2 regions of the Mycobacterium sp. MMS18-G62 genome follow, and region 1 is predicted to be linked to the other one. Evidence: predicted binding sites of a transcription regulator. Region 1 holds the regulator's gene; the other holds the start of a gene.
What was found. The regulator HspR, encoded in region 1, represses chaperone genes until heat shock. The targets are predictions, from matches to a motif close to ANNTGAGTNNNNNNNACTCANNT.
Positions count from the first base shown of each region.

Region 1 (11,812 bases):
CGGGTGGTGACGGCGGTCCTGGTGGCAACGGCGGCGTCGCCGGTTCCGGTGGACTGGTCGGCGGTAGCGGCGCGCCTGGCTCCGGCGGCCCGGGGGGTTCCGGCGGCGCGGGCGGAACCGGCGGTGTGGGAGGCACCGGTGGTGGCGGTGCGGGGGCCGCCGCCGGCCAGGCCGCGACTGGTGCCTCCGGCACTGGTGGCGCGGGTAGCAACGGCGGAAACGGGGGCAACGGCGGCACCAGTGGCAGCGGCAATGCTGGCGGTACGGGTGGCACCGGAGGCACCGGCGCAGGTTCCACAGGCGCGGCCGGTGGCGCTGGAGGCAACGGAGGAAACGGTGGCAGCGGCAGCGCGTAACACCGCCGCGTCAGCCGCCGAGGATGCTGCGCTTCTGTGCTTCGAACTCCTCGTCGGTGAGTAATCCGCGGTCTTTGAGTGCGGCCAGCCGCTCGAGCCGGTCGACCGGATCGGAGCCCGCATGCATCGCCGACATCGCCTGCTGTTGTATCTCAGCGCCCCGGCGCATCATCTCTGAACGGAAGGTTTCGGGGTTGGCCATCGCCTGACGGACCATGTCGCCCATGGGAATACCCATCACGTCCGCGCCGGCCAGATCGGGCCGCGCAGCCGTGATGGCATCGATCGCGGCGTCAGCCGGAGCCGCCGGCTCTAGTTCGATGCGGCTGTGGCTCTTGGGGTCGTAGCGGACGGCCAGTCTCGTGCCTGGCCGCGGCCTCGTCAGCTGAGGCAGCAACGCATGAACTGTCGCGTCGAACGGCGGCTCGTTGTCGGGTGTCACCCGCAGCCGCAGCGTCCACCGGACCTGCGTGTTGCCGACCAGATTCGAGTTGCCGAACGTGACCGACACAGCGGACTGCTCTGCCTGGACAACATCGGCGAACGCGCGCACACCGACTTCGCTCAGCTTCCTTCGCCCGAACATGCGCCATCCCTCCGACGGACCGTCATCTCGTGAAGTGTCAGACGGGCAGCCGGCGCGGCACATCAGGAGATGTCCCGATTTTTGGTGCCCGATGGCGCCTCGGGAACAAACTCGGAACACCCGCCGTTGTGCACATCGACAGTTGAGTGCCTTAGGCTCAAGTCTGGATTGACAAGGTAGTGTCGGCCAGAGCAGTCTTGAGTGCGGTGCACTCAGACCATATAGAAGGACTATTCAGGAGGAAACACCATGGCTCGTGCGGTCGGAATCGACCTCGGGACCACCAACTCCGTCGTCGCGGTATTGGAGGGTGGCGACCCTGTCGTCGTCGCCAACTCCGAGGGCTCCCGCACCACGCCGTCCGTCGTCGCGTTCGCGCGCAACGGTGAGGTGCTGGTCGGCCAGCCCGCCAAGAACCAGGCGGTGACCAACGTCGACCGGACCATCCGCTCGGTCAAGCGTGAAATGGGCACCGACTGGTCTGTCGAGATCGACGGTAAGAAATACACCGCGCAGGAGATCAGCGCACGCGTGCTGATGAAGCTCAAGCGCGACGCCGAGAGCTACCTCGGCGAGGACATCACCGACGCGGTGATCACCGTCCCCGCCTACTTCAACGACGCTCAGCGGCAGGCCACCAAGGAGGCCGGCCAGATCGCCGGGCTCAACGTGCTGCGCATCGTCAACGAGCCGACCGCAGCGGCGCTGGCCTACGGGCTGGACAAGGGCGAGAAGGAGCAGACCATCTTGGTCTTCGACCTGGGTGGCGGCACATTCGACGTCTCGCTGCTGGAGATCGGTGAGGGCGTCGTCGAGGTCCGCGCCACTTCGGGTGACAACCACCTCGGTGGCGACGACTGGGACGACCGCATCGTTGAATGGCTCGTCGACAAGTTCAAGGGCACGTCGGGCATCGACCTGACAAAGGACAAGATGGCCATGCAGCGGCTGCGTGAAGCCGCCGAGAAGGCCAAGATCGAGCTCTCGAGCTCGCAGAGCACCTCGATCAACCTGCCCTACATCACCGTCGACGCGGACAAGAACCCGCTGTTCCTCGACGAGCAGCTGACCCGCGCCGAATTCCAGCGCATCACCCAGGATCTGCTGGACCGCACGCGCAAGCCGTTCCAGTCGGTGATCGCCGACACCGGCATCTCGGTGTCCGACATCGACCACGTCGTGCTGGTGGGTGGCTCAACGCGTATGCCCGCGGTGACCGAACTGGTGAAGGAACTCACCGGCGGCAAGGAGCCCAACAAGGGCGTCAACCCGGATGAGGTTGTCGCGGTGGGCGCAGCGCTGCAGGCCGGTGTGCTCAAGGGCGAGGTGAAAGACGTTCTGCTACTTGACGTCACACCGCTGTCCCTCGGTATCGAAACCAAGGGTGGCGTGATGACGAAGCTGATCGAACGCAACACCACGATCCCGACCAAGCGCAGCGAGACCTTCACCACGGCCGACGACAACCAGCCGTCGGTGCAGATCCAGGTCTATCAGGGTGAGCGTGAGATCGCCGCGCACAACAAGCTGCTCGGCAGCTTCGAGCTGACCGGCATCCCGCCGGCCCCGCGCGGTGTGCCCCAGATCGAGGTGACGTTCGACATCGACGCCAACGGCATCGTGCACGTCACCGCGAAGGACAAGGGCACCGGCAAGGAGAACACGATCCGAATCCAGGAGGGCTCCGGCCTGTCCAAGGAAGAGATCGACCGGATGATCAAGGATGCCGAGGCGCACGCCGAGGAGGACCGTAAGCGTCGCGAAGAGGCCGACGTCCGCAACCAGGCCGAGTCGCTGGTGTACCAGACGGAGAAATTCGTCAAGGAACAGCGCGAGGCCGAGGGCGGCTCGAAGGTCCCCGAGGACACGTTGGCCAAGGTCGACGCCGCGATCGCCGACGCGAAGCAGGCGCTCGAGGGCACCGACATCGCCGCGATCAAGACCGCGATGGAGAAGCTCGGCGCGGAGTCGCAGGCTCTTGGCCAGGCCCTCTACGAGGCCACCCAGGGCGAGGATGCCGCCAGTGGCGCTGCCGCCGGCGGTGGTTCGGCGGGGTCTTCGCAGGACGACGTCGTGGACGCCGAAGTTGTCGAGGATGACAGGGAGAACAAGTGAGCCAGAACGATTCGCACGAGCCGGTGACCGTCACCGACAAACGGCGTATCGATCCGGTGACCGGCGAAATACGTGAGGCCTCCGGGCCGGCCCCCAGCGGGCCGGCGCCGGGGGAGTTCGCGGGTGAGAGCCCCGAAGAGGCCGGCAAGGCAGCAGAATTGCTCGCCGACCTCCAGCGCGTGCAGGCCGACTTCGCCAACTACCGCAAGCGGTCGTTGCGTGATCAGCAGGTCGCGGCCGACCGGGCCAAGGCCACGGTCATCGCGCAACTGCTTCCGGTGCTCGACGACCTCGACCGGGCCCGCAGCCACGGCGACCTCGAGTCGGGCCCGCTGAAGTCGGTGGCCGACAAGTTGGTGACCGCTCTTGAGGGGCTTGGTCTTTCGCCTTTCGGCGAAGAGGGCGACGAATTCGATCCCGGGCTGCACGAAGCGGTGCAGCACGAGGGCGAAGGCACTCATCCGATCGTCGGGACCGTGATGCGACGCGGCTACAAGGTCGGTGAGCAGGTGGTCCGCCACGCGCTCGTCGGCGTGGTCGACACCGTGCCCGATGCCGAAGAGCCTGCTGACACGCCCGATAAGAGCGACGAGGCGGCTGATCAAGCCGCAGAATGAAACGACAACTAGACAAAAGGTAAGGAGGTGACGCGGTATGGCCCAGCGTGAATGGGTCGAAAAGGACTTCTACAAGGAGCTCGGCGTCTCCTCTGAGGCCAGCGCCGATGAGATCAAGCGGGCCTACCGAAAACTGGCCCGCGATCTTCATCCCGACACCAACCCCGACCCCGCCGCCGCCGATCGATTCAAGGCGGTGTCCGAGGCGCACAGCGTGCTGTCAGATCCGGCCAAGCGCAAGGAGTACGACGAGACCCGTCGGCTGTTCGCCGGGGGCGGCTTCGGCCGTGGCCGGTTCAGCGGCGGCAACTTCGGCGGATTCGGCGGGGACGGTGCCGAGTTCAATCTGAACGACTTGTTCGACGCCGCCGGGCAGACCGGCGGTGCGAACATCGGCGATCTGTTCGGCGGACTGTTCGGTCGCGGCGCGCAGCCGCGTCCAAGCCGGCCGCGCCGAGGCAACGACCTCGAGACAGAAACCGAGCTGTCGTTCATGGAGGCCACCAAGGGCGTGGCGATGCCGCTGCGGCTCACCAGCCCGGCGCCGTGCACGAATTGCCATGGCAGCGGGGCTCGCCCGGGCACCAGCCCGAAGGTCTGCCCGAACTGCAACGGGTCCGGTGTCGTCAGCCGCAACCAGGGCGCGTTCGGATTCTCCGAGCCGTGCACCGAATGCCGGGGCAGTGGCTCGATCATCGAGCACCCTTGCTCCGAGTGCAAAGGCACCGGCGTGACGACGCGCACGCGCACCATCAACGTGCGGATCCCGCCGGGCGTCGAAGACGGCCAACGCATCCGCTTGGCCGGACAGGGCGAGGCTGGACTGCGCGGTGCGCCCTCGGGTGACCTGTATGTGACAGTACATGTCAAGCCCGACAAGGTGTTTGGCCGTGACGGCGATGATCTGACCGTCACCGTTCCCGTCGCCTTCCACGAATTGGCCCTGGGGACAACGCTTTCAGTGCCGACACTCGAGGGCAAGGTCGGTGTGCGGGTGCCGAAGGGCACATCCGACGGCCGCATCCTCCGGGTGCGTGGGCGCGGGGTGCCGAAGCGCTCCGGCGGCCACGGCGACCTGCTCGTCACCGTCAAGGTGGCGGTGCCGCCGAACCTGGAAGGCGAAGCTCAAGACGCGCTGGAGGCCTACGCAAAGGCCGAGCGCGCCAGTGGGTTTGACCCGCGGGCCGGATGGGCGGGTGCGTAATGCCGTCGAAGCGCTCGCAGGACGAGGCCCGTACGTTTCTGATCTCGGTAGCCGCCGAGCTGGCCGGCATGCACGCGCAGACGCTGCGGACATACGACCGGCTCGGCCTGGTCAGCCCGCAGCGCAGCTCGGGCGGTGGCAGGCGCTACTCGCAGCACGACGTCGACCTACTGCGCGAGGTGCAGCGGCTGTCGCAGGACGAGGGCGTGAACCTCGCAGGCATCAAGCGCATCATCGAGTTGACGAATCAGGTTGAGGCGCTTCAGGCCCGCGTGCGCGAACTCGCCGAGGAGCTCGAGCAATCGCGGGCCAGGCAGCGCCGTGACGTCGCGGTCGTGCCGAAGAGTACCGCCGTCGTCGTCTGGCAGCCGCGCAACAAGCGCTAGGGCAGCCGAGTGGCCAGTTATGTCGCGGGCTTGGTGGTTGCCGCGTGTAATAACTTCCCACTCGGCGCCTGACAACGCTATGCGACCTTGATGCGGAACTGCGCGACGGCGGACTCGCCCGGTTTCACCTCGCGGTAGCCGCCACGGCGCAATGCGTCCGTCGGCGCGGCCATCGGTTCGAAGCACACCACGTCGTCGTCGCCGGGCGCGAATACCTGTGTGGCGGTGTAACCCTCGTCGAAATGAACCTCGATGCGACGATTGCCGCCCGACAGGGCGAACGTCGACCCCGGCTGAACATCGTCGAATCCGTCGTCTAAGATCTTGTCGCCCAACGTTTCTGTGGCCGCATCCCGCGGTTCCCCGGCTCCGGTGGGAACGCCCCACGCGTTGACGGGACGGAACCGCATGGCCGGCGTCTCGATCTGCCACTGCGCTCGCGGCACATCGGGCAGCTGCAAATACGGGTGAAAGCCGAAGCACAGCGGCACCCGTGACCCGGTCGTCGCGCTGACCGTGGTCTTCACGGTGAGTGTTCTGTCCTCCAGCGTGACGTCGAGCGTGAGCAGGTGCGGAAAAGGAAATGTGGCGAGCAATCCGGGCCGCGCGGCGAAGTCCAGGTCGGCGGTCAGCTGCGACTCGAGGGCCGTGGTGACCTGCCAGTCGGGATAGCCGGCCAACGTGCCGTGGATCGGCACACCGTGCTGGTCGGTGCGTACACCGCCGGTGCCCGGCGTTAATGTGACGACGGCGCCGTCGACGCCATAGCCGTTGCTGCTCAACCGGTTCGCCCACGGATACAGGATCGGGATGCCCATTGTCTTGTGGTTGGACACGTAGGCTTGCAGGCCGCGGCGCTGGCCGAGTAGTTCCACCCCGCCGTCAGACAGAGACGTGGCGATCATGCCGGCGTTGGGCACGTAGGTCGCGGTCAGCGATGACGACGGGTCGCGCAGCGTGACGAATTCGAATTCGGACACGGTGACGATCCTGCCATGGATCAACTTGCGAGCGGATCGTGTTGTATCCGCTCTTCCAGCGCGCCCTTGGCGATCAGAGCGGCCTTTGTCGCCTCCACCATCTGGGGCCCACCGCAGATCAGAATCTGTCTGTCACCCCAACCGCCGTAACGCGTCACCACCTCGGGCAGCTTGCCCGTCTGCCGCACATGCAAACCGCGGGGTGGCTCAACGTCGGGATATTCGGCGGCCCATGGCGGGTCGGTGTTGTACTCCGACACAGGCGTGACCGACAGCCACGGGTTGGTCGACGCGATCTGCCACAGCGTCTGCAGGTCGTAGAGCTCGCAGGGAAATCGGCCGCCGAAGAACAGGTGCACTCGCGGATTGTCGCCGTATCGGGTCAGGTCCATGATCAGCGTGCGCAGCGGCGCCAGACCGGTGCTGCCCGCGACCATCAGTACGTCGCCGCCGTTGCGGTCGACGTGCATACCCCCGTGTGGGTTGGACAACCTCCACCGGTCGCCGGGCTTCGTCTCGCCGACGATCGCGGTGCTGACCATGCCGCCGGTGACCGAGCGGATGTGAAACTCGATGGCGCCGTTGCGGTCGGCAGGAATCGCCGGGCTCAGGTACCGCCAGCGCCGCGGCCACTGCGGCACCTGAACCGTCACGTATTGGCCTGGGTGGTAGAACAGCGGCCGGTCGAGCTGCATCCGGACCACCGACACGTCACGTGTTGCGCGGATGTGTTCGATGACGGTGCCGTCGCAGAACGGCGGACCCTTGTCTGCATCGGCCGCGCCCCGCATCACGCCGATGATCAGGGTCACTGCATCGCGAGCTGCCTCGGCCAGCTTGTCGTCCCAGCTGTCGATCAAGTGGCTGCGCAGCGTGGTGAGCAGCGACTCGTGCATGGTGTCGTAATGGCCTTGCGTCACACCGTATTTGCGGTGGTCGCGGCCGAGCTGCGCCAGAAACGCGACCGGCTCCTCGGCGCGCTGGGCGATCAATTCGCCGAACAGCCAGGTCATGGCGTGGGCGAAGGCGCTGCGTTGCGCGTCCATATCCGGCGGGAACAGGTCGCGCGCCGACAAGTCGAGGGCGAACCAGTGCGTGTAGAACTGCCGGATCAGGTCATCGGAGCCCAACGCGGGGTCGACCGCGTCGCGCAGCATGCGCAGCGCGTCACGGTCGTCGAGTCCCACGCCGCCCGAGTTTAGGCGGGCGAAATCCTTCGCTGTCGCACAGCGGCGATCGCGATGAGCGTCACACCGGCCAGCGCCCAGCAGCTCAGCACGACGATTGCGGTCGTCGCGCCCGCTCCGTCGAAGAACGCGGTGGACCGCAGCAGGGTGGCATTCGCGCCCTGGGGCAACCACTGGCCCAGCCTTCCCCAGCCGCTCGGCAGCATCTCGGGCGCGCTGTTGAGTCCGGACAGCGGGTTGCCCAGCAGTAGGGCCAGCAGCGCGCCGATCGCCAGGCCGATGCGGCCGAACAGCGAGCCAAGGCCCAACATCGACAGTCCGGCGGCGAGCACACCCAGCGTCAGCCCACCGGCGACGCCCCAGAAGTTCTGATCGATGGATCCGAACACGTAGCGCAGCAGCGCTGCGATGGTCCAGCCGGCCACGCCCGCGAAGACGACCACGGCCGTGAACCGTGTCCACACCTCGCGCTTGAGCAGCAGCACCAGTGCCACCGCGGGCAGCAGCCCGGCCAGGGTGATCGGCAGGGCCGATGCGGCCAGGCCGGCGCCGCGCGGGTCGTCGGCGGTCGGTGGCGCAAGGTCTTCGGTGCGCAGTTGCGTGCCGGTCTGCTCCGCGATGCCATTGCCGATCTGGGTGAGCATCTGCGCGACCATCAGGCTGCCTCCCGTCGCGATCAGCAGGCTGCGGCCGTCGGGGCCAAAGGATATGCCGCCGTACACATCTCGATTGCGGATGGCCTCCCGCAGCGATGCTTCGCCGGGGTAGTAGGTGATCGCGAAGGCGCCGGGCGCATGCTGCTCGAGCGTGTCGGCGACTTGTCCGCTGGCCACTTGCGGGCCTGCCGCGCCGATGGGCACGTTGTGAGGCTTCGACCGCGCCGCGGGAAGCGCGAAGGCAATCGCCAGGATCGCCAGCGCGACGGCCAGGACGACGACGATGCCGGTGGCGCGGATGGCGGCGGGTGGTTCATGGGCGACGGCGCCGTGGTGCGTGCGCCCCGGAAGCGAATCCGTGGTCATGATTAACCCTTTTCATCCATCGTTGAATTAGTTGCTTCCGTGAGCGTATCTCCAGAGCGCCAGCATTTCAACACCCATTGAAATGATACTGTCGATGTATGCCGTCACCAGCGAAGACGACGAAGCGACGCGGCCGACGCCAGGGCGAGCCGGTATCCCGCGACGCGGTGCTGGCGGCGGCCAAACAACGCTTCGCGACCGAGGGCTACGAGAAGACGACCCTGCGGGCGATCGCGCAGGACGCCCGCGTCGACCCGTCGATGGTGCTGTACCTGTTCGGGTCCAAGGAGGCGCTGTTCCGTGAATCCCTGCGTCTGATTCTCGACCCCGACGCGCTCGTCGCCGCCCTGACAAGCGACGACGACGCCGACATCGGCACCCGCATGGTGCGCACCTATCTGCAGATCTGGGAGACGCCCGACAGCGCCGCGAGCATGAGGGCGATGCTGCAGTCGGCCACGTCGAACTCCGATGCCCAGGATGCGTTTCGCGGCTTCATGCAGAACTACGTGCTGACCGCGGTGTCGGGCGCACTTGGCGGCGGTGAGCACGCCAGGCTGCGAGCGATGCTTGGGGCGTCGCAGTTGGTCGGCGTAGCTATGCTGCGCTACGTCATGGAGGTGCCGCCGCTGGCGACGCTGTCCGCGGACGAGGTCGTGCGCTTGATCGCACCGACCGTGACGCGGTATCTGACCGCCGACGCCGACGAGCTCGGCCTATAGGCCGTGAATTCCCTTGTACAGCACCAGAAGTCCGATGATGATCAGGATGGCCGCGACGAGCGTTGCGTGCTGACGCTCCATCCACTCCTTGAGCCGCTGCAGCGGTTCGTCGAGCCGGTCACCGGAAACCGCGTACGCCAGAATGGGAATCGCGACCGTGGACCCCGCGATCGCCACATACCAAGCGACCGCAAGCCATGCATGCGTACTTCCGACCCCAGCGGTGCCGATCGCCAAACCCGCTGCGGCGGAAATGAATAACACCTTCGGATTGACCACGGTGAGTGCCACGCCCGCACCGGCCGCCCGGACAGGCGTGAGCTTACTGAGACTCTGCATCCACCGCGGCATGTGCTCGGATCGCTTGCGGGTCAGCCATCGGTAGATGCCGAAAACGATCAGGGCGGCGCCGATGATGATGCGCAGCCACGACGCCCACCCTGGAGGCTTGTTGCCGAGACCCCCGAGCAGGCTGGAAACTTCGAGGAAGATCGCCGTCAGCGCAGCGAGCCCGAGCAGCCAGCCGGCCATGAAGGCCAGACCCGTCGGCCGCGGCCGTGGGGTATGCAAAACCAGCACCGCCGGAATGATCGTCAGCGGCGACAAGGCAACCACCAGCGCCAGCGGAACGAGTTCGGTCAGCATCTATACGGCCCGCGGGGCGTGATAGCGGCAGGCCTTCCATTCGCTGCCCTCGCGCAGGAAATCGATGTCGAGCGTTTTGGTGTCCTCATGGTTGGCCGCCTGGAACTGGACGTTCGCGACGGCTCGAGGCTGGGCGCCACCTGTCACGTCGATCGAGTTGACGGTGATCTGCGTCGGTCCGTCTGATTCTCGGCTCTGATGCCAACCAGCTTCGTAGCCGTTGGCGCGCAGCATGTCCGGGCACAGGTGCGAGGCAAACCCGGCGAAATCGGAGCTGTTGTACGAGCCGTTCATGCGGGTTAGCACGGCGCGGACCTGGTCTTCGTCCGAGGTCGCCGGCCCCGATCGCATCCCGACGGCGACGAACAGCGCGACGAACGTCAGCGCGACGACGGCCACGCCACCCGCGATGAGGAGCCCGATGCGGGCATGCGATCGCACCCGTTCAGCCTCGCCGATGATTCCCGGTGGGTACACCCGACTCGCCGTCCGCGAAAAAAAGTTAAACTTGAGCGGAACAGACTCAACCTTGACGGCGTTGAACAACGCGACAAGGCTTTACCCAGGACTTTTTCGAAGATTGGAGGATCGTCGTGGATTCATTCAACCCGACGACCAAGACCCAGGCGGCGCTGACCGCGGCGTTGCAGGCGGCAAGCGCTGCGGGCAATCCGCAGATTGTGCCCGCCCACCTGCTGATGGCGTTGCTGACCCAGAACGACGGCATTGCCGTGCCGCTGTTGGAGGCCGTCGGCGTCGACCCTGCGGGCATCCGCAGCGAGACCGAGCGGCTGATCGACCGGCTCCCCAGCGCCAGCGGCGCGAGCTCGCAGCCGCAGCTGTCCCGTGAATCGCTCGCCGCGATCACCACGGCACAGAACCTCGCCACCGAGATGGACGACGAGTACGTCTCGACCGAGCACTTGATGGTCGGCCTCGCCACCGGCGACTCCGACGTGGCCAAGCTGCTGACCGGGCACGGCGCCTCCCCGCAGGCATTGCGTGAGGCATTCGTGAAAGTCCGCGGCAGCGCCCGCGTCACCAGCCCGGAACCCGAGGCGACGTATCAAGCGCTGGAGAAGTACTCCACCGACCTGACGGCGCGTGCGCGTGAAGGCAAGCTCGATCCAGTTATCGGGCGCGACAACGAAATTCGTCGCGTCGTGCAGGTGCTCTCCCGCCGCACCAAGAACAATCCGGTGCTGATCGGTGAACCCGGCGTCGGCAAGACCGCGATCGTGGAGGGCCTCGCCCAGCGCATCGTGGCCGGCGACGTGCCGGAGAGCCTGCGCGACAAGACGGTCATCAGCCTGGACCTCGGTTCGATGGTCGCCGGGTCGAAGTACCGCGGCGAGTTCGAGGAGCGCCTCAAGGCCGTGCTCGACGACATCAAGAATTCAGCGGGCCAGATCATCACGTTCATCGACGAGTTGCACACCATCGTCGGCGCCGGCGCGACCGGCGAATCGTCGATGGACGCAGGCAACATGATCAAGCCGATGCTGGCCCGCGGCGAGCTGCGGCTGGTCGGCGCGACCACGCTCGACGAGTACCGCAAGTACATCGAGAAGGACGCCGCGCTGGAGCGCCGCTTCCAGCAGGTGTTCGTCGGCGAGCCGTCGGTCGAGGACACCGTCGGCATCCTGCGTGGTCTCAAGGAGCGCTACGAGGTGCACCACGGCGTGCGCATCACCGACTCGGCGCTGGTCGCGGCGGCCACACTGTCCGACCGCTACATCACCGCCCGCTTCCTGCCGGACAAGGCCATCGACCTGGTCGACGAGGCCGCCTCCCGGCTGCGGATGGAGATCGACTCCCGGCCCGTCGAGATCGACGAGGTCGAGCGGCTGGTCCGTCGCCTCGAGATCGAGGAGATGGCGCTGGCCAAGGAAGAAGACGACGCTTCCAAGGAGCGACTGGCGAAGCTGCGGTCCGAGCTGGCCGACCAGAAAGAGAAGCTGGCCGAACTGACAACGCGCTGGCAGAACGAGA
Region 1 is NZ_CM132662.1:2,298,843-2,310,654, forward strand. It holds gene ACWW36_RS11425 (PGRS repeat-containing protein) at 1-356, shown strand, start outside; gene ACWW36_RS11430 (SHOCT domain-containing protein) at 367-942, opposite strand; gene dnaK (molecular chaperone DnaK) at 1,192-3,057, shown strand; gene grpE (nucleotide exchange factor GrpE) at 3,054-3,674, shown strand; gene dnaJ (molecular chaperone DnaJ) at 3,712-4,878, shown strand; gene ACWW36_RS11450 (heat shock protein transcriptional repressor HspR) at 4,878-5,264, shown strand; gene ACWW36_RS11455 (aldose 1-epimerase) at 5,342-6,244, opposite strand; gene ACWW36_RS11460 (FAD-binding oxidoreductase) at 6,265-7,431, opposite strand; gene ACWW36_RS11465 (ABC transporter permease) at 7,443-8,453, opposite strand; gene ACWW36_RS11470 (TetR/AcrR family transcriptional regulator) at 8,552-9,175, shown strand; gene ACWW36_RS11475 (GAP family protein) at 9,170-9,820, opposite strand; gene ACWW36_RS11480 (Rv0361 family membrane protein) at 9,821-10,366, opposite strand; gene clpB (ATP-dependent chaperone ClpB) at 10,414-11,812, shown strand, end outside.

Region 2 (11,812 bases), 2.7 Mb from region 1:
GCCGGCCAGGTATTCCTTGGACAGCGGTGGACGCTCGTAGGGCAGGCGTTCCTCGGCGGCAAACAAGACGATGTGCCCGTCAAAATCTTTGTCGCGCAATGCTTCTGCGGCCTTGGCGCCGGCGAGACCGCCGCCGACGATGGCGAATGTGGACGACGTTGTCATGTTGTCTCAGCGTACTCGCGATGGGGTTGGCCGTGTCCGCGTCAGCCGACTCGGGCTGCCAACAGCTCCTTGAGTTTGCACGCATTTCGGATGGCGTGGCCGCCAAGGTCGTTGTTGAAGTAGACCAGCACGCGCCGGCCGTCGCTGTGCCATTCGGAGACCCGGTCCGCCCACGTCTGCAATTCGTCGTCGGGGTAGGAACCCGCGTATATCGACTCCTGCGGCGGTCCGTGCATGCGGATATAGACAAGGTCGCTGGTCGCCCGCGGCACACAACGCAAACCTGCACCGCTCATCACCACATACGCGGCGCCGTGCCGTTCCAGGAGGCCGTACACAACGGGGTCGTCCCACGACACATGGCGCAGCTCCATCGCCACCGGAATCCAGTCCGGCATGACGGTCAGGAAATGGTCGAGCAGCGCGTCGTCACGTTCGATCGCCGGATGCAGCTGCACCAGAAGCGCTTCGCGACGCTCGCCGAGTGCTTTCCAACACCGCTCGAAGCGCTCCACCCACGGCTCCGGGTTCCGCAGTCGCCGGTAATGCGTAAGCCCGCGATGGGCCTTCACCGACATGGTGAAACCTTCGGGCAACCGCTCCCGCCATCCGGCGAAGGTGGCGTCCTTGGGCCAGCGGTAGAAGCTGGCGTTGAGTTCGACGGTGTCGAATTCCTCGGCGTAGCGGGCGAGACGCTTGGCCACCGGCAGCCCGGGCCGGTACAGCACATCGGCCCAGTGGTCGTACGACCACCCCGACGTGCCGATGCGAATCGTCACTGCGCCACCTTGTCGCGCAGTTCATCATCGAGCGACACCCGCACCAGATCGTCTGAAGCGCGTCCCACCTCGGCTGGCGTACCCGCGCTATTTCGGCGGCAAACTCTTCGCGTAGTCGACGCCGCGGCTCACCCACGCCTGCAGCTGCCGTTTGGTTTTGACGCCGTCAAGCGAGACCCGCAGCCAGCCACGCGTTTCGCGGCCGGCCATGACCATGGGTTCGACGTGGTCGCGGCTCAGCAGTTTCTCGGTTTCGGCTGGCGGCACCCGCACCATCAAGCCGCCGCGGCCGCTCGCGGCTACCGACATGTTGCCGTTGATCAGGAATGCCAGCCCGCCGAACATCCGCTTCTCCTCGACGCCGCGTTCGACGGCGACCAGTTCGCGGATCCGGTCGGCCAGGTCTTCGTCGTAGGCCATGTCAGGACGGTAGCGCCCGCCACCGACATTCGTCTGCGCTCAGGGTCGTGACCGATGAATCGATCACGACCCTGAGCGCAATTTCGAGGCCGGCCTTCTCAGGCTGCCGTGGTTGTCACGGCCTCCGTCGCGGGCACCAACGCTTGCGCGACGATCTCCGCCACGTCGGTCATCGGTTTGACCTCCAGTGACTCGAGCACTTCGGCCGGGACGTCGTCCAGGTCGGGCTCGTTGCGCTGCGGGATGAAAACTGTTGACAGCCCTGCCCGTTGCGCGGCCAGCAGCTTCTGCTTGACCCCACCGATCGGCAGCACGCGGCCGTTCAGCGTCACCTCACCGGTCATGCCGACGTCGGCGCGCACCTGGCGGCCGGTGGCCATCGACACCAGCGCGGTCACCATCGTCACGCCCGCCGACGGGCCGTCCTTGGGCACCGCGCCCGCAGGCACGTGGACGTGGATGCGCCTGTCCAATGCCTTCGGGTCGACACCCAACTCAGAAGCGTGCGAACGCACATACGACAGTGCGATCTGCGCGGACTCCTTCATCACGTCGCCGAGCTGGCCGGTCAGCTGCAGACCCGGCTCACCATCGGTGGCGCCGGCCTCGATGTAGAGCACATCTCCGCCGAGCCCCGTGACCGCCAGGCCCGTTGCGACACCCGGGACCGCCGTGCGTTCCGCCGACTCCGGCATGAACCGCGGACGGCCAAGGTAGTCAACGAGATCCGGCTCGTCGATGGTCAGCGGCTCAGGGTTCTCGGCCAGCCGAGTCGTCGCCTTGCGCAACGCCTTGGCCAGCAGCCGCTCGAACTGCCGCACCCCCGGCTCGCGGGTGTAGTCCGCTGCGATCTTGCGTAGCGCGTTCTCGGTCACCGTGACTTCGTCGGCCGTCAGCGCCGCCCTGTCCCGCTGCCGCGGCAGCAGGAAGTCGCGGGCGATGGCGACCTTGTCGTCGGCGGTGTAGCCGTCGATCTGCACCAGCTCCATCCGGTCCAGCAGCGCCGACGGGATGTTCTCGACCACGTTGGCGGTGGCCAGGAACACGACATCCGACAGGTCTAGATCCAGATCCAGGTAGTGGTCGCGGAACGTGTGGTTCTGCGCCGGGTCCAGGACCTCCAACAAGGCCGCTGACGGGTCGCCGCGGTAGTCGGAGCCCACCTTGTCGATCTCGTCGAGCAGCACGACCGGGTTCATCGAACCCGCCTCGCCGATGGCGCGCACGATCCGGCCGGGCAGCGCACCGACGTAGGTCCGTCGGTGGCCACGGATCTCGGCCTCGTCGCGCACGCCGCCGAGGGCGACGCGAACGAACTTGCGGCCCAAGGCCCGTGCCACGCTCTCGCCCAGGGACGTCTTGCCGACACCGGGCGGACCAGCCAGCACCATCACGGCGCCTGAACCGCGTCCACCCACGACCTGCAGACCGCGCTGAGCGCGACGCGCCCGAACGGCCAGGTATTCGACGATGCGATCCTTGACGTCCTCCAGCCCGTGGTGGTCCGCGTCGAGAATCTCCCGCGCCGACTTCAGATCGGTCGAGTCCTCGGTGCGCACGTTCCACGGCAGGTCCAGCACGGTGTCCAGCCAGGTGCGGATCCAACCGCCTTCCGGGCTCTGCTCGCTGGCGCGTTCCAGCTTGCCGACCTCGCGCAGTGCCGCCTCGCGAACCTTCTCGGGAAGATCGGCCGCCTCGATGCGGGTCCGGTAGTCGTCGGACCCGTCAGGCTCACCCTCGCCGAGCTCCTTGCGGATAGCCGCGAGCTGCTGGCGCAGCAGGAATTCCTTCTGCGTCTTCTCCATGCCCTCGCGGACGTCGTCGGCGATCTTGTCGTTGACCTCCACTTCGGCCAGGTGATCGCCCGTCCAGTCGATCAACGCGCGCAGCCGCTCGGCGACATCAGGGGTCTCCAGCAGTTGCCGCTTCTGCACCTGCGTCAGGTAGGACGCGTATCCGGCTGTGTCGGCCACCGCCGACGGATCGGTCAGCTGGTTGACGAAGTCGACGATCTGCCAGGCCTCCCGCCGCTGCAGGTATGCCAGCAGCAACTTCTTGTACTCGGCGGCCAGCGCGCGGGTCTCGTCGGTGGCCCCGGGCTCGGTCACCTCGGTCACCTCGACCCACAGCGCAGCGCCGGGACCGCTGGCGCCGGCGCCGATCTGGGCGCGGCCGTTGCCGCGCACTACCGCCGCGGTGCCGCTGCCACCGGCGACACGGCCGACCTGCACGATCGAGGCCAGCACGCCGTACGACGGGTACCGGTCATCGAGACGCGGTGCGATCAGCAGCTCGCCGGACTCGCTGGCCCGGGCGGCGTCAACAGCAGCACGTGCGGCGTCGTCCAGCTCGATGGGCACCACCATTCCGGGCAGCACGATCGAATCGCTCAAGAACAAGACCGGCACTGATTTGGCTTCAGCCATCAATCCTCCAAAGTTCAGTCAACTCGACTCAACCCTGGAGGTAGGTGGTTTGTTCCCGCTCCGCTGACGGCGAAAGGGCCAGGAAATGGCAGGGAGCCTGCCGTTCGGGGGTGTACGGCAGGCTCCCTGGTGTGGGTGGTTTGTTACGCGGTGTCTTGCGCGCCCAGCACCCGCTGGATGTCCGGCTTCATCTGCTGCAGCTGCTGTCCCCAGTAGCCCCATTGATGCGTGCCGTTCGGCGGGAAGTTGAACACGCCGTTCGTGCCACCCGCCGCGATGTAGTTGTCGCGGAACGTGATGTTGGTCCGCAGCGTGAACCCTTCCAGGAACTGCGCCGCCATCAGGTTGCCGCCCGAGGTGCCGGAGTCGAGCTCCGACGGGGTGCCGGTGCCGCAGTAGATCCAGATCCTGGTGTTGTTGGCGACCAGCTGGGCCATGTTCACCATCGGGTCGTTGCGCTTCCACGCCGGATCCGATGACGGGCCCCACATGCTCTCGGCGTTGTACTTGCCCGCGTCGTTCATCGCCAGCCCGATCAGCATCGGCCACCAGCCCTCAGAGGGGTTCAGGAAGCCCGACAGGGACGCGGCGTAGATGAACTTCTGCGGGTAGTAGATCGAGTACGTCAGCGAGGTGCTGCCGGCCATCGAGAGGCCGACGACCGCGTTGCCGGTCTGCGATACGCCCTTGTTGGCCTCCAGCCAAGCGGGAAGTTCCTGAGTCAGGAACGTCTCCCACTTATAGGTGTAGTCCTGGCCGTTGCCGCGCGAGGGCTGATACCAGTCGGTGTAGAAGCTTGACTGGCCGCCGACGGGCATCACGACCGACAGGCCCGACTGGTAATACCACTCGAATGCCGGCGTGTTGATGTCCCAGCCGTTGTAATCGTCCTGGGCGCGCAGGCCGTCGAGCAGATAGACCGCGTGCGGACCGCCGCCCTGGAACTGAATCCGGATGTTGCGATTCATCGCAGCCGAGAACACATCCAGATACTCGACGGGCAGACCCGGCCGGGAGAACGCACCAGCAGTCGCCGAACCCCCGACGAAGCCGATCAGCCCGGGCAGTGTCGCCGCTGCAACGGCGCTCACCGCCAGCCGGCGGAACCACTTACCTCGAAACTTCTCCATGAACTTCATAACGGCAACCAACCCACCTTTCATCACATGACACAAAGCAATTGCCGTTGCTTTCGTCCGTAATGAAACACGCGCAACCCGCGAGTGCCGCGACTCAACACTGTGTTGCGACGTCGCGGTTGGCTAACGATTCCGACTCGGCGCGGACTCAGGAACCAGCTCTATGGGCTGTGACCTGTGAAAACTAGAGTTACGGATGTGACTAGCGGTCGATATCCGACACGCCGCGCCCAAAGCGGTGCAGCTGTGTCACGTGTCGTGGCTCAAGTTCCTCCAACGACGTCACACCCAGCAGCCGCATTGTCCGAGTGACCTGGCCGGACAGGATCTCAATGGCCCTGTCGACGCCCGCCTCGCCGCCGGCCATCAGGCCGTACAGATAGGCACGGCCGACCAACGTGAACCGTGCCCCGAGAGCTATCGCGGCGACGATGTCCGCGCCGGCCATGATCCCGGTGTCCAGCAAAATCTCGGTCGAGCCGCCCAGCTCGCGTGCGACAGTCGGCAGCAGGTGAAACGGCACCGGTGCGCGGTCGAGCTGACGCCCGCCGTGGTTGGACAGCACGATGCCGTCGACGCCGAGGTCGACCACCGCCCGCGCGTCGTCGAGCGTCTGAATTCCCTTGACTACCAACTTGTTCGGCCATTGAGTCTTGATCCACGCCAAGTCCTCGAACGTGACGGTGGGATCGAACATCGTGTCGAGGTATTCGGCGACCGTGCCCGGCCAGCGGTCAAGCGACGCGAACGACAACGGTTCGGTCGTCAGCAGATCGAACCACCACCGCGGATGCGGAATGGCGTCCAGCACGGTCCGCAGTGTCAGCGTCGGCGGTATCGACATCCCATTTCGGGTGTCGCGCAGCCGCGCCCCGGCGACCGGAACGTCGACGGTCACCAGCATGGTGTCGAATCCTGCCGCCGCGGCCCGCTCGACCAACGCCATCGAGCGATCGCGGTCCTTCCACATGTACAGCTGAAACCAGTTGCGCCCGTGAGGGTTTGCGGTCTTCACATCTTCGATCGAGCGCGTGCCCAGCGTCGAAAGCGCGAACGGGATGCCCGCCCGTGCCGCGGCGTGCGCTCCGGCGGTCTCTCCCTCGGTGTGCATCAGGCGGGTGAAGCCCGTCGGCGCTATTCCGAACGGCAGCGCCACGTCGTCGCCGAGCACGGCCCACCCGGTGGAGACCTTCTCGACGTTGCGCAGGATGGTCGGGTGAAACTCGATGTCGCGGAACGCCTGCCGGGCACGCGCCAGGGATAGCTCCTCCTCGGCCGCCCCGTCGGTGTAGTCGAATGCCGCTTTCGGCGTGCGGCGCCTGGCGATTCGGCGCAGGTCGTCAATCGTCAGGGCGGCGTGGAGCCGTCGCGCTGTCGCACTGAATTGCGGTCGCTTGAAACCGATGAGCGCTCGCATCTCACCGGGTCTCGGGAATCGTCGCTTCACCGAAACACTCGGCGCGTTACTCGGCGGCCGCCGCGAGCGCTCGCTTGACATGGCCGCGCCGTTCCTCGATGAGGCGGCCCAACTCCTGGAGAAGCGCCGGTTTTTGCTGCAGCACCGCTTCGATGTGCTCGCGACCGATCTGCAGCGCCGTGATTTCGACAAGTGCCCGCGCTTCGGCCAGCACCGGTTCCCGCGTGAGCGCTGTCTGTCCAAGGAAGGATTCATCGGTCAGCGTCGTCACCGGCACAAGCGACCCGTCCTCGGTCGGCGCGATCACCCGAACACGTCCCGACACAATGAAGGTCATTCGCGTCGGCACCTCGCCGAGGTGCTGCACGATCTCGTCGGCGCCATATCGCACCAGCTTCGCGTGGGGGGCGACTTGTTGCTGCTCGGCAGGAGTGAGCCGCAGTGCCGGTCTCACCACCCTGTGCAGCGCATCCTCGACGGCTTCCTGGCTGCTGAAGTCGTCCTCGACTTCGTCGAGGTGAAGCCCTTCCCGGCGCGCGGCATACCAAACCCACCGCAGGAACGTCGCCTTGGCGTCGCCGTCGTCGGCCGGAGACCGCAGCGGAATGGTGGTGCGGTAGTTGACGCCCCCGAGCGGCACCGTCTTCGGCGCACGGTCAGGTCGCAGTTGGGGAAGCTCGCCGGCCACACGTGTGAGCGTGGCGCAGACCCGGTCCGGGGAATCATCGGTCGAGAAGACGGTGGAAATCTTGATCTTGTGTGCGCCGGGGGGACGGCTCAGGTTCGTGAACGACGCGACGGCCAGTATCGAGTTCGGGGTGATCTGCAATCCGGAGCCCGTATCGATATGTACTGCACGCCAATTGACTTCGACCACGCGTCCGCGCACCGACGACGTCTCGATCCAGTCGCCAAGCCTAAAGGGCTGTTCGAACAGCATCAGCAGGCCGGAGATGATCTGGCCCACGGAGTGCTGCAGCGTCAGACCGATGACGATCGAGGTCACACCCAAGGCCGTGAACAGCCCACTGACGTGGGCACCCCAGATGTAGGAAAAGATGATTGCCAGGCCGACCGCGATCAGCAGGAAGCGCGCGACATCGACGAAGATCGCGGGGATCCGTTGGCGCCATGTTCCTTCGGGCGCCGCCTGGAAGAGCGTCGCGTTGATCCCCGAGAGCAGAAGCACCATGACCACGAAGCCGAACAGTGTGGCGACGATCTTGACCGGTGTGTCCTGGGCCGGGATTTGCGTCGCCTTGACGAGCAGCAGGAGTAGCGCCCCGAGCGGCAGCAGGTAGTTGCGCAGCAGGCTGACCGGCCTGGCCAGGAAACTCTTCCTGCGCTCCAGCGCGTGCTGCCATTCGGTGAGAACAATGAGCGTTACCGGCAGTCCGACGGCGACTCCGACTGCCCAGTAGAACCACGAAGACGTGAAGACGTCGCTCATCAGGAACGCTCCGATAGCCGCCAGATCGGCTGCTCGACGCCGTCCATCGTGATCGAGCCCGCGGGTGCGAAAGCTCTTGTATCGCCGATTGTTTCGTACACCTGCTGCGTCACGTAGATGCCGTCTTGTGGCGAGCCGCTTTGCACTCGGTAGGCCAGGTTGACCGCCGACCCCCACATGTCGTAAATGATCGAGGATCGGCCCACCAGCCCGCTGCTGACCTGGCCCGTGTCGATGCCGGCCCGCAGCCCTAATTGGTGGCCGGTCTCGGCATTGAACCGGTCGATGATGCGCTGAACCTCGATCGCGAAATCAACTGTGCGGCGGACGTTGTCCAGCCGGGGTACGTTCAGGCCACAGCTGGCGAGGTAACCGTTGTGGACGGTTCGCACCGGTTCTACGCCCAGTTCGTCTGCGGCGGCATCCATTTGGCGTGCCAACTCGTTGACGAGCGACAGCGACTCCTGCGAGGTCAGTTCGGCTTGGAGCCGATCCATGCCGACAATGTCGGCGAAGATCACGGTGACATCATGGTGATCCTGGGCGATGACCTCCTCACCCTGCCGATACCGCTCGACAACCCGCTCGGGCATCAGCAACGACAGCAATCGGTCGTTCTCCCGGCGCTGCTCGTTGAGTAGGTCTTCCTTGATGGCAAGGTTGCGGGTCATCTCGTTGAAAGCCTGTGTCAGATCGCCGATCTCGTCCTTCGATTCCACAGGTATGGCAATGTCGTAGTCGCCACCGCTGATCTTCTGCGCCCCGGCTTCCAACCTTCGGAGGGGTCGCACGAAGATGTGAGACGCGACCATCGCCGCCAGGCAGATCACGAAAATGGTTGCGGCGACGGAGATCACCATCGTCCTGGTGAATCTGGACTCGCGTGCGAAGGCCTCGGCGGTATCGAGCTTGGCCACGATCGACCAGTGCAGACCGCTGTCAGGTATCACCACGGGCGCATAGGCCTGCAGAGTTTCCTGCCCGAGGTAGTCGTGGGTGACCATGGTGCCGGACTCGCCGCGCTGGGCCGCACGCGTCGCCTCGCTTGCGATTGGCTGTATCAGGCACGTCATGCCCAGCCGAATCGCAGTATCGGCGACGTCGGGTGGTGTGCCCGCCTGCACCACTTCGTTCTTGTACTGATCGGGGTTTTGCAGCAGCATCCGCGAATCGGAGCGCATGAGATCGTCTGGACCGGCCAGAAAAGTCTCGCCGGTTTCACCCATGCCATCCGCCGCCCACTGCTGATCGAAGGTCATCAACCTGTTGATCTTCGTGATCGGGAATTGCAGTGCCATCACGCCTTCGGTGCGGCCGTTGTCGCTCACCGGCGACACCATCCAGGCGGTGGGCTGTCCCTCTGCCGGCTGGTAGATCTCGAAGTCGGTGATCCCCACGTAGTCGTCGGAGTTGGTCGCCAGCGCCTTTTCATAGGCCCCGCGCAGCAGTGAGGTGTTGTACGGACCGCTCAGGATGTTGGTGCCGAGATCGACGTCTTTGTAGGCGGTGTAGACCACGTTTCCCCGCGTATCCAGAAGTAGCACGTCCTGGAATTCGAACCGCTGGACGATTTGGCGAAAGAAGTCTTGATATCTTGCGTTCGCCGCCGACCATGCGCTGCCGTCGTGGGCGTCGTCAACCGTCACGGCGACATCGTCGGATTGGCGCTTAGCGGTGTAATTGGCCTGTAAGTATTTTTGAGCGTTGGTGGCGGGCAACACCGCCCTCAGGTCCGGCTCGACGTTGCTGTAGTGCTCGATCTCCTTCATGAACGTGTTCTTGTAGTAGTCGTCTATGGCCTGTTGTTGCGCTGGATCGGTGGTCGCGTTGGCGAGCTGGTCGAATCCGGCGATGAACGCTCCAAGCGCGGGCACGGTCACCGCGCCGTGAGAGTAGATGACCAGCGAGTTCTTCAGATCTTTGAACTCGGCCGTCAAGGCCCGTGATTGCGATTGACGCACCTCGGTGAGCCGGCTGAAAACCTGATTGCGCAGCGAGCTGCGGCCGGCCTGGAAAGCAATCGAACCGACCACCGCCGCGCCGATGATCGTGCACAGCACCAACATCAAGACGAGTTTCGACTGAATCGAGAACCGGGACAGCAGTGTGCGTCGCGGAAGACGCCGAAACCTTCGTATGCCGATAGCTTCCTTGTCAGACGCCTCGGCCTCGACGTGGTCCGCCGTCGACGAGTCCGTCACCGCAGTGCCGTCCTCAGACGATCGCAGCATCAGCTTCCTTCTCTCTGCACTCTCTGCAGCGCGTCGATCACGCAGCAGATTAGCTTGAAAACACCTGATCCAATGGGAGGACAGCTGTGAATGGGCCAGATCAGTTCGACCTGCGGCGTTTTGTCGACGCCCAGGAACCGGTTTACGACGAGGTTCTCGGTGAGCTTCGCGGTGGTCGCAAACGCAGCCATTGGATCTGGTTTGTGTTCCCGCAGCTCCGCGGGTTGGGCCGCAGTCCCACCGCGCAGCGGTTCGGCATCTCGTCGTTGGACGAGGCGCGGGCGTACGTGCAGCATGACGTCCTGGGGCCGCGGCTGCGTGAATGCGCGCGGCTGACCGCCCAGATCGAGGGCCACTCGGCTGAGGACGTTTTCGGCTGGCCCGACAACCTCAAGGTGCGCTCGTCGATGACGCTGTTCGCACGCGCCACCGACGACAACGCCGACTTCCGCGCTGTGCTCGACAAGTTCTACGGCGGTCAGGAGGACCCGGCCACCGTCGAGCAGCTCAACACGGCGCGATGATCATCCAGCCGTGCGATTCCACCTCGACCCGGCCGACAACGTCTGGCGGCGGCGCGCCGGAACCCGCGACGATCTGACCTTCGCCGTAGCCGAACTCCGACAGCGACAGCGGCAACGGCGCCGCGTCGATGTTGAGGACAACCAGCAGCACGTCGGTACCGTTGCGGGTCGCGTAAACGTACTGGGTGTTCGTCAGTCGCAGCGGCGACGTCCTGGCGGAGTGCAGCCACGGGTGGCGGCGTCGCAGCCCGATCAGGTACTGGTGCAGCCGGAACACGTCGTGACCCTGCTCGTCGACTCCCATTAGGGGAGTGGTGAATTCGGGCCGCACGGCGTCGTCACCGCCGAACCGCTCCTCTTTGATACCGCGGTACGCGGCTTCGTCGCCGGAATAGACGCTCGGTGTGCCACCGATCGTCATCAGGAGGACCAACGCGTGCTCGAGGTGCCGGGTGTTGGTCAGCTGGCTGGCGATGCGGGTGACGTCGTGATTTCCGACGAAGGTCATCGGCACGAAGTCATCGAGAAACTCGTTGTGCCGCACCAGCGCCCAGTCGAGTTCGTGGAAGTTGCCGTCGTTGAGGCTGCTCCAGATCGCCTTCCACAGCTCGTACTGCGTCACCGAATCGAATCCGGAGTCCCGCACGCGTGCCGTGTAGTCGCCGTGGATGACTTCCCCGACGAACCACGCGTCGCCGAACTCCTGGCGGACCTGCGGGAGGACCCGAGCCCAGAACCGGTCGGGGACCGCGTAGGCGGCGTCCAGTCGCCAGCCGTCGGCGCCTCGCCGCAGCCAGTGCGTCATCACATCGGCGGTGTAGGCGACGACTTCCGGGTTGTCGTGGTCGAGCGCGATCAGGTCGCCGTGTCCCTCGAATGTGTCAAAGTCGTTGCCGCGCTTGCGGAACCACGACGTACGTTCGAACTCGGTGCCGACGTGGTTGAACACGCCGTCCAGCAGCACCCTTAGCCCACGACGGCGAGCCTCGGCGATCAGATGGTCGAAATCGTCGTCATCACCGAGTCGCGGGTCGATGTGGTAGTGGTCGGTGGTGTCATAGCCGTGGGTGCGCGACGCGAACACCGGTCCGAGAGCGATGCCCGATGCGCCGAGTTCGACGGCGTGGTCGAACCATTCGACGATGCGGCGCAACCGATGTTGGTCGGCGGTCGGTGGCGGGTCCGCGGGGTAGGCACCGACGAAGCCCAGCGGGTAGACCTGCCACCAGATCGCATGCTCGACCCACGCCGGTTCGGTCAT
Region 2 is NZ_CM132662.1:5,014,618-5,026,429, reverse strand. It holds gene ACWW36_RS25050 (NAD(P)/FAD-dependent oxidoreductase) at 1-165, opposite strand, end outside; gene ACWW36_RS25045 (DUF72 domain-containing protein) at 207-944, opposite strand; gene ACWW36_RS25040 (TfoX/Sxy family protein) at 1,032-1,364, opposite strand; gene lon (endopeptidase La) at 1,463-3,790, opposite strand; partial or broken gene ACWW36_RS25030 (esterase family protein) at 3,912-4,929, opposite strand; gene ACWW36_RS25025 (alpha-hydroxy acid oxidase) at 5,132-6,427, opposite strand; gene ACWW36_RS25020 (mechanosensitive ion channel family protein) at 6,393-7,796, opposite strand; gene ACWW36_RS25015 (adenylate/guanylate cyclase domain-containing protein) at 7,796-10,027, opposite strand; gene ACWW36_RS25010 (DUF1810 domain-containing protein) at 10,114-10,551, shown strand; gene ACWW36_RS25005 (alpha-amylase family protein) at 10,535-11,812, opposite strand; gene ACWW36_RS25000 (nucleoside deaminase) at 11,809-11,812, opposite strand, start outside.
Region 2: the regulator HspR is predicted to act here: its motif matches at 3,802-3,824, upstream of lon (endopeptidase La).